3 regions of the Paraclostridium bifermentans genome follow, and region 2 is predicted to be linked to each of the others. Evidence: a T-box and tRNA genes for the amino acid it is inferred to sense, from the RefSeq annotation. Region 2 holds a T-box; the other regions hold tRNA genes.

Evidence for each region. The T-box of region 2 lies ahead of KXZ80_RS01700 (valine--tRNA ligase). A T-box ahead of a tRNA ligase gene usually reads a tRNA of that ligase, here a tRNA-Val.
Region 1: it encodes a tRNA-Val, which carries the amino acid that the T-box ahead of KXZ80_RS01700 (valine--tRNA ligase) is inferred to sense. The anticodon was not compared.
Region 3: it encodes a tRNA-Val, which carries the amino acid that the T-box ahead of KXZ80_RS01700 (valine--tRNA ligase) is inferred to sense. The anticodon was not compared.

The regions. Positions count from the first base shown of each region.
Region 1 is NZ_CP079737.1:3,276,948-3,280,223, forward strand. It holds gene KXZ80_RS15875 (ATP-binding protein) at 1-534, opposite strand, end outside; gene KXZ80_RS15880 (LytR/AlgR family response regulator transcription factor) at 528-1,244, opposite strand; tRNA gene KXZ80_RS15885 (tRNA-Val) at 1,419-1,494, opposite strand; tRNA gene KXZ80_RS15890 (tRNA-Glu) at 1,501-1,575, opposite strand; tRNA gene KXZ80_RS15895 (tRNA-Lys) at 1,600-1,675, opposite strand; tRNA gene KXZ80_RS15900 (tRNA-Thr) at 1,685-1,759, opposite strand; tRNA gene KXZ80_RS15905 (tRNA-Asp) at 1,770-1,846, opposite strand; tRNA gene KXZ80_RS15910 (tRNA-Val) at 1,854-1,929, opposite strand; tRNA gene KXZ80_RS15915 (tRNA-Glu) at 1,936-2,010, opposite strand; tRNA gene KXZ80_RS15920 (tRNA-Lys) at 2,023-2,098, opposite strand; gene KXZ80_RS15925 (acetamidase/formamidase family protein) at 2,391-3,276, shown strand, end outside.
Region 2 is NZ_CP079737.1:303,293-306,568, forward strand. It holds gene KXZ80_RS01695 (polysaccharide deacetylase family protein) at 130-942, shown strand; T-box leader at 1,010-1,240, shown strand; gene KXZ80_RS01700 (valine--tRNA ligase) at 1,295-3,276, shown strand, end outside.
Region 3 is NZ_CP079737.1:3,158,267-3,161,542, reverse strand. It holds rRNA gene KXZ80_RS15215 (23S ribosomal RNA) at 1-1,305, shown strand, start outside; rRNA gene rrf (5S ribosomal RNA) at 1,356-1,472, shown strand; tRNA gene KXZ80_RS15205 (tRNA-Glu) at 1,482-1,556, shown strand; tRNA gene KXZ80_RS15200 (tRNA-Val) at 1,562-1,637, shown strand; tRNA gene KXZ80_RS15195 (tRNA-Asp) at 1,647-1,723, shown strand; tRNA gene KXZ80_RS15190 (tRNA-Gly) at 1,733-1,807, shown strand; tRNA gene KXZ80_RS15185 (tRNA-Arg) at 1,817-1,893, shown strand; gene cdaA (diadenylate cyclase CdaA) at 2,036-2,884, shown strand; gene KXZ80_RS15175 (CdaR family protein) at 2,881-3,276, shown strand, end outside.

The sequences.
Region 1 (3,276 bases), 330 kb from region 2:
TACTGAAAAATTACTTATTATACAACATATTATAATTATAATATTTAATTTTTCTTTATCTATACTTCTCAATTTCTTAATTTTGCTTATATAACACATATTTATAAACATTGAAATTGTATTTTCTATAATAAATATTATAGTTAAATTATGTTCTGATGTAATTAAAGTATATGGTGTACCTCCTGTTATAATAAAATAAGATATATCGAATATAAACCCTGAGATTATATAATTTGCTGTAGTATAAGTTAAGTAATATAATAATGATTTAAAATAACTTACTTTATAATTTAATTTTGCAAATAAAATAAATACTATCCACTTTAAATTATTTATAAAACCATAATATTGAGTTGCCATATTAAACATAATTGTAGCATCTAAAGCTCCTATTAATAAAAATATGATATCTATATAAATTTTTTTGTATTTTTTTACTTCTAAACAATTTAATATTTTAATAAAAATTAAATACTCAACAAATACTCTTGCAAATCTAGCTATATTTGACATTAATTCAACATCTAACATAACTTTTCTCCTAAAGAACTTAAAAACTTATGCTTAAAATCTTTAAATCTATGCCTACTAACTAAAATCTCTTCTTTATTATCTAATATAGCTACATATTGTTTTATATTTTCTACATAATTTATATTCACTAAGAAACTTTTATGACATCTATAAAAATTATGATTTTTTAATTCCTTTTCAATCTTATCCATGGTCATTTTAGTTTCATAAATTTTATTTTCCGTGTGTATAGTCATATCTTTTCTTTGAATTTCAATATAAGTTATATCTTCGATATTTATTTTGTAAGTTTCATTTTTATTTTCAACTAACACAAATTTATCTCTTTTATTTATAACTTCATCTATACAGCTCAAAATATGTTTCTTAAAATCATCATATTGTATAGGCTTTAGTAAATATCTATAAGCCCTTACTTCATATCCTTCTTGTATGTATTCAATAAGTGACGTTGTAAAAATTATTTCTGGTTTATTTTTATCGATTTCTCTTATCTTTCTAGCTACATCCATTCCAGTTATTTCGTCCATCTGAATGTCTAGTATAAATATATCCGCACCTTGATTATAATTATTAAGTAATTCTTCCCCAGTTGAATATATATTTAAATTGTAATCAATATTTTTTTCATATAATATATTTTGTAAAATTTTTTCTATATTTTTTTGATGTTCTACTTGATCTTCGCATAAAATTATTTCTATCATAATATCCCCTGTATATATTTTTTATATGTTTATATAACTATTATACATAATTTGTAAATATTTCTTAAGTTATAATAACTTTTTATAATAAAAACTCAATTTTCAGTGAGCTCATTGTGATTATATAATTTTTTTGAACACAAAAAAACTCTTAGATAAAATCCAAGAGTTTACTGGTGGGATTAACAGGGCTCGAACCTGTGACCCCCTGCTTGTAAGGCAGGTGCTCTCCCAGCTGAGCTATAATCCCAAATGCTGGTGACCCATAGGGGAATCGAACCCCTGTTACCGCCGTGAAAGGGCGGTGTCTTGACCGCTTGACCAATGGGCCATATTATATTTTTACAAAAAAAAATGGTGATCCATCCGCGACTCGAACGCGGGACACCCTGATTAAAAGTCAGGTGCTCTACCGACTGAGCTAATGGATCATCTTTTTTTGGAGCTAGTGATAGGAATCGAACCTACAACCTGCTGATTACAAGTCAGCTGCTCTACCGTTGAGCCACACTAGCAATGTGTGTTTGGCGACCTGGAAGGGACTCGAACCCTCGACCTCCAGCGTGACAGGCTGGCATTCTAACCAGCTGAACTACCAGGCCGCATATATGGTGGGATTAACAGGGCTCGAACCTGTGACCCCCTGCTTGTAAGGCAGGTGCTCTCCCAGCTGAGCTATAATCCCAAATATTGGTGACCCATAGGGGAATCGAACCCCTGTTACCGCCGTGAAAGGGCGGTGTCTTGACCGCTTGACCAATGGGCCTTACAAAAAAAATGGTGATCCATCCGCGACTCGAACGCGGGACACCCTGATTAAAAGTCAGGTGCTCTACCGACTGAGCTAATGGATCATCTTTGCTGAGATGTTGTTTCGACTTTTTTCTCTGCCGTATCAACAAATACTATTATATTAGCTTTATTAACTTTAGTCAACACTTTTTGTGAAATTTTTTAATTTTTTTAAGCAAATTATTTAAATACCCTATTTTTCAATGGTTTAATCCATTTATTTAAGCATAATTTTCAGCAAAATTTAGTAATTTTGTTAATTTTTTATATTTTTTTAAAGATTATATTATAAAAATATTTTATTAATACTATTTGTAATATAATATTCTTATACTAAATAAAGGAGGTAAATTTATGAACTTCATAAACAAAGAAAATCATACATTTACATTTTCAAGCTTAAATAATCCAGTTCTTAAAGTAAAATCAGGAAGCAATGTAGTTTTTGAAACTCATGATTGCATGTGTAGCCAAATAACATGTAGTGATGACAATATGGATAGTATAGATTTTGATAGAGTAAATCCAGCAACTGGACCTTTATACATAGAAAATTCTATGCCTAACCAGACTTTAAAAGTTAGTATAAATTCTATTGAACTAAAAGGAAATGCTCTTGCCATGACAGGTCCTGGAGTTGGAGTTCTTGGTAATAAACTAGATACTATGACTCATAATATTTTAAAAATAGAAAATGAAAAAGCTTTATTTAATAATTTAGAACTTCCTCTAAACAAAATGATTGGTGTTATAGGTGTTGCCCCAAGCGATAATAAGTCTATAAATTGTGGAACTCCTGGTAGTCACGGTGGTAACATGGACTGTAAGATTATAGCTGAGGGTTCTAGTGTATATCTTCCTATATCAATAGAAGGATCTTTATTGTCTCTTGGAGATATCCATGCTGTTATGGGTGATGGTGAGATCGGCGTAAGCGGAGCTGAAATAGGAGCTCTAGTTGATGTAAAAGTTGAAGTAATAGATAACTTAACAATAAAGAATCCTATCTTAGAAACTGAAGATGCTTATTATACTGTAGCTTCTGCTGAAACATTGGATGATGCTTATGAAATCGCTATCGAAGATATGTTTGATATTTTACTTCCTAAATGCAACTTATCTAAAAATGATCTAGTTATGCTAATGAGTTTAACTAGTGATATAGAAGTTTGCCAAGTTGTTGATCCTTTAAAAACTATTAGATTTAAAGTTAAAAAAGATATTTTAAGTCAATTAAATA
Region 2 (3,276 bases):
TTTATTGAGTACAAACATATCTATTAAAGTACAGTGTTTAATTATAAAATTTAGCTATATTGATTGAAATAATTGTCAATAATAACTAATAGTATTTATTAAAATATAAAAAACAAAGGGGAAGTGGGGATGAAAAGAAAAATAAAACCTATTTTTTTAAGTGTATCTACAGTTGTATTACTTTTGTTTTTATTATTTGTTACATTTGATAAAATAATTGCTACATCAAGTGAACAAAATAATATAGATATAAAATTGCTAGAAAGTGATACGATGACATTAACTGACCTCATGATGAAAGCAAGTAGTGTAAATAATAGAGGACCGAAGCCAAAACCTGAGAAGGTTGCTTATATAACAATTGATGATGGGCCATCTAAATATACTGATGGAATACTATCTATTCTAGATAGCAATAACGTTAAAGCCACGTTCTTTATGATAGAAGGTAATATGAAACAACATCCAGAACAATTAAAAAGAATCGCTCAAGAGGGACACTCTATGGGATTTCACAGTGTAAGTCACGACATATCTGTACTATATAAAACTCCTGAAAATACTGTTAATGAATTTGATAAGTGCCAAGACACATTAAATAAAATTGCTAAAGTAAACTCAAACTTAATAAGATTGCCTTATGGTAGTAAACCTTATGCTCCAGAAGAATCATACAATGCATTAGTTGATGATGGATTTAAAATCTGGGATTGGAATTTGGATACGGAAGATTGGAAGGGAACTCCACAAACTATAGTAAATAATGTAAATAAATATTCGGATCAACATAGTGAAGTTGTACTTTTAATGCATGAAAAGGAACAAAGTGTTAAAGCTCTTCAAGGTATAATAAATCAATTAAAAGAAAAAGGATATACAATAATGCCAATAGAAGAAAGTGATATGCCTAAAAACTTTTGGGAACAAAATTTACGTAACTGAATATAATATTTATAAATATTGACAATAATAATGATGATTATATATAATTAAAAGATAAACAGAATATTTAAAAACTGAGAAAAAGAGGAGTATGCAAACTCAACTTACAGAGAGGGAAGTTCACCGGCTGAAAGACTTTCCAAGAAATGAATTGCAGAAGGTAGCTTTGGAGTTTCTAAGCTGAAAATAACAGTAAGCTTAGACGGTGAGAATCGTTAAATTTATTAAGTGTTATGTAGAGTTTGATTAAAAACTTTATATAAAATTAAGGTGGTAACGCGAGCTTTTCGTCCTTAAATAGGATGAAGGGCTCTTTTTTATGTATATAAAATAAAAAATAGGAGGAATTTACATGGAAAATACAAACTTACCAAAAACGTATAATCCAAAAGACTTTGAATCAAGATTATATTCAAAGTGGGTAGAAGAAGGTTTATTCAAATCTAAGCCAAACCCAAATAAAAAGCCATTTACTATAATGCTTCCCCCACCAAACATAACGGGGCAATTACACATGGGGCATGCTCTTGACCATACATTACAAGATATACTTATAAGATGGAAGAGAATGGACGGTTATGAAGCTTTATGGCAACCAGGAACAGACCATGCATCTATAGCAACAGAAGTTAAAGTTGTTGAGAGAATAAAAGAACAAGAAGGAAAAACTAAGTACGAAATAGGAAGAGAAGAGTTCTTAAAAAGAGCTATGGACTGGAGAAATGAATTTGGTAGAAAGATAGTAGACCAAATGAAACAATTAGGAGATTCATGTGACTGGGAAAGAGAAAGATTTACAATGGACCAAGGTTGTAATGAAGCAGTTACAGAATTCTTTGTAAAGTTATATGAAAAAGGTCAAATTTACAAAGGAAATAGAATAATAAACTGGTGTCCAGATTGTAAAACTACATTATCTGATGCAGAAGTTGAGCATGAAGAACATGATGGAAAGTTCTATCATATAAAATACCCAATAGCAGGTAGTGATGAATTTTTAGAAATAGCTACAACTAGACCAGAGACAATGCTTGGAGATACAGGTATAGCTGTAAATCCAGAAGATGAAAGATACACTCATTTAGTAGGAAAGCATGCTATACTTCCACTAGTAGGAAGAGAACTTATTATAGTTGCAGATGATTACGTTGATTTAGAGTTTGGTACAGGTGCAGTTAAAATGACTCCAGCACATGACCCTAATGACTTTGAAGTAGGTCAAAGACATAATCTTGAAAAAATAAACGTAATGAACGAAGATGGAACTATGAATAAATTAGCTGGTAAGTACGAAGGTATGGACAGATATGAGTGTAGAAAGCAACTTATAGCTGACTTAGAAGAAGCTGGATACTTAATAGCTATAAAAGATCATAATCACAATGTAGGATCTTGTTACAGATGTAAAACTGTAGTTGAGCCAAGATTATCAGATCAATGGTTCGTTAAAATGGATGAATTAGCAAAACCTGCTATAGACATATTAAAGAAACAAGATTTAGAATTTGTTCCAGATAAATTTGATAAAACTTACCTACAATGGTTAGAAAATATAAGAGACTGGTGTATATCAAGACAGTTATGGTGGGGACATCAAATACCAGCATACTACTGTCAAGAATGTGGTGAGGTAGTAGTTGCTAAAGAAATGCCAAAACAATGTAAATGTGGACATACTCACTTCAAGCAAGATGAAGATGTATTAGATACATGGTTCTCATCTGCATTATGGCCTTTCTCAACATTAGGATGGCCTAATAAAACAGAAGAGCTAAACTATTACTATCCAACAAGTGTACTTGTAACTGGATACGATATAATATTCTTCTGGGTTGTAAGAATGGCATTTGCAGGAATGTTCTGTATGGGAGAAACTCCATTTGAACATGTATTAATACATGGACTTGTAAGAGACTCAGAAGGTAGAAAAATGAGTAAATCTCTAGGAAACGGAATAGACCCATTAGAAGTAATAGACATGTACGGAGCTGATGCTTTAAGATTCATGTTAGCTACAGGAAACTCTCCAGGAAATGATATGAGATTCTATATGGAAAGAGTTGAATCATCTAGAAACTTTGCTAATAAGTTATGGAATGCATCTAGATTCGTATTTATGAACATAGATGAAGAAATAATGGATGGTGTTACTAGAGAATCAGTAGAAAAAAATATGACTTTAGCTGATAAATGGATAATTTCAAGAGCTAATAATGTTGTTAAAGAAGTTACTGATAACATGGATAAGTTTGACTTAGGAATAGCAGCTCAGAAGATATATGACTTTGCTTGGTCAGAGTACTGTGACTGGTATATAGAAATAGTTAAGCCAAG
Region 3 (3,276 bases), 450 kb from region 2:
TTCTATCGAGATTAAAGGTGCCCGTACCGCAAACCGACACAGGTGGGTGAGGAGAGTATCCTAAGGCCAGCGAGAGAACTGTTGTTAAGGAACTCGGCAAAATGACCCCGTAACTTAGGGAGAAGGGGTGCCACGTTAGGGTTAACGCCCGAGGTGGCCGCAGAGAATAGGCCCAAGCGACTGTTTACCAAAAACACAGGTTTCTGCTAAGTCGCAAGACGATGTATAGGAGCTGACGCCTGCCCGGTGCTGGAAGGTTAAGGGGATCTGTTAGGATTTATCCGAAGCAGTGAACTTAAGCCCCAGTAAACGGCGGCCGTAACTATAACGGTCCTAAGGTAGCGAAATTCCTTGTCGGGTAAGTTCCGACCCGCACGAAAGGCGTAACGATTTGGGCACTGTCTCAACAACAGACTCGGTGAAATTGTAATCCCGGTGAAGATGCCGGGTACCTGCGACAGGACGGAAAGACCCCATGGAGCTTTACTGTAGCTTGACATTGAATTTTGGTGCTACATGTACAGGATAGGTGGGAGGCTATGAAATCGGGACGCCAGTCTCGGTGGAGCTATCCTTGGGATACCACCCTTGTAGTACTGAGATTCTAACCAGATACCTTGAATCAGGTATTGGGACACTGTCAGGTGGGCAGTTTGACTGGGGCGGTCGCCTCCCAAAGAGTAACGGAGGCGCTCAAAGGTTCTCTCAGCACGGTCGGAAATCGTGCGTAGAGTGTAAAGGCAGAAGAGAGCTTGATTGCAAGACATACAGGTCGAGCAAGGACGAAAGTCGGACTTAGTGATCCGGTGGTTCCGCATGGAAGGGCCATCGCTCAACGGATAAAAGCTACCCTGGGGATAACAGGCTTATCTCCCCCAAGAGTCCACATCGACGGGGAGGTTTGGCACCTCGATGTCGGCTCATCACATCCTGGGGCTGTAGTAGGTCCCAAGGGTTGGGCTGTTCGCCCATTAAAGTGGTACGCGAGCTGGGTTCAGAACGTCGTGAGACAGTTCGGTCCCTATCCGTCGCAGGCGTAGGAAATTTGAGGAGACCTGTCCTTAGTACGAGAGGACCGGGATGGACGTACCTCTGGTGTACCAGTTGTTCTGCCAAGGGCATGGCTGGGTAGCTATGTACGGAATGGATAAGCGCTGAAAGCATCTAAGCGCGAAGCCAACTTCAAGATAAGATTTCCCACCGTAAGGGTAAGATCCCAGGAAGACTACCTGGTTGATAGGTCGGAGGTGTAAGTGCAGCAATGTATGTAGCTTACCGATACTAATAGATCGAGGACTTGACCAAGATTATTTAATCTTACAAATGTTATTCAGTTTTTAGAGTACTAACTCTAATCTAGTTACTATAGCAAAGAGGATACACCTGTTCCCATTCCGAACACAGAAGTTAAGCTCTTTAGCGCCGATGGTACTTGGTGGGAAGCTGCCTGGGAGAGTAGGACGTAGCTAGGTTTTAAACAAGGCCCATTGGTCAAGCGGTCAAGACACCGCCCTTTCACGGCGGTAACAGGGGTTCGATTCCCCTATGGGTCACCAGTCGTGGGATTATAGCTCAGCTGGGAGAGCACCTGCCTTACAAGCAGGGGGTCACAGGTTCGAGCCCTGTTAATCCCACCATATATATGCGGCCTGGTAGTTCAGCTGGTTAGAATGCCAGCCTGTCACGCTGGAGGTCGAGGGTTCGAGTCCCTTCCAGGTCGCCAATTTAATAAGCGGGAATAGTTCAGTGGTAGAGCGCAACCTTGCCAAGGTTGAAGTCGCGAGTTCGAATCTCGTTTCCCGCTCCACTATAACGTGGGTGCATAGCTCAGCTGGATAGAGCAACGCCCTTCTAAGGCGTGTGTCCGGGGTTCGAATCCCTGTGCGCTCACCAATCGTAAAAGGAGTTTCACATTTGTGAAGCTCTTTTTTTTATATTAAAAAAGTATTTTATATATAAATTGAATATAGCTTGATTAATATAGTATAATACATATTGTAAGCAATTTAAGTATTATAAACAGGAGGAAAATACTGTGTTTAATATAGATTCTTTTTGGCAAGGTTTTGTTAGTTTAGCAAGTAATGTAAATATACCAGACATAGTAGATATAGCAATCGTTACCTATATATTTTATAAAGTATATACTTTTATAAAGGATACTAGGGCAGAGCAAGTTTTGAAAGGAATGTTATTTCTTTTAGTGGCGACTAAAGTCAGTGAAATATTTAATTTACATACATTATACTGGATGTTAGAAAATACTTTAACAGTAGGTTTGATTGCAGTCCTTATAATATTCCAACCAGAGCTTAGATCTGGACTTGAATATATAGGAAGAACTAAATTTACTTTTTTAGGTAAAAATAATTATACTATATCAGAGGATGAGCTTAAAAAAGATATAGAAGAAATAGTTGAGTGTCTATACTCATTATCAAGACAAAAAATAGGTGCCCTTATAATAATGGAAAGAGATACTAGAATAGGGGAAGTTATAAATACTGGAACTATAATTGATGCTGAGATATCTAGACAGTTATTAATAAATATATTTATACCTAATACACCTCTTCATGACGGGGCGGTTGTTATTAGAGATGGAAAAGTTAAGGCTGCAGCATGCTTCTTACCACTTACTGAAAGTAAGGACTTAAGTAAAGATTTAGGGACAAGACATAGAGCAGCCATAGGTGTAAGTGAAATTTCGGATTGTTTATCACTTATAGTATCAGAAGAAACAGGAGCAGTATCAATAGCTAAGTCAGGAAAATTATATAGAAATATGACTAAAGAAAGATTAACTAATATATTACGAAGCAATTTAAAATCTAGTGATCAAGATCAAGAAAAAGGCTTTTTAAAAGGTGGTATATTTAGATGAAAAATAGATTAAAAAATAATACTAAAATAAAGTTAATATCATTGCTAAGTGCATTAGTGCTATGGTTATATGTTATGACAGTAGAAGATCCAGTAGAAACTAGGACATTTAGTGATATACCTGTAACAATTACGAACATGAGTGTACTAGAGGAAAGAGGATTAACAATATATCCAAAAGAGGAATTACTTGCAGATATATCTATAAGAGCTAACTTATCTAGTTTAAGGCCTATAAATAGAGATAACATATACATTTATGGAAGGTTAGATGATCCTAAAGAAGGAAAAAATGTAGTGTATTTACAAGCTAATTTACCTGAACGTGTAAATAAGTATGACATCAAGCCAAATGTAATAACATTAGACTTAGAAAAAGTAGTGAATGAGAAA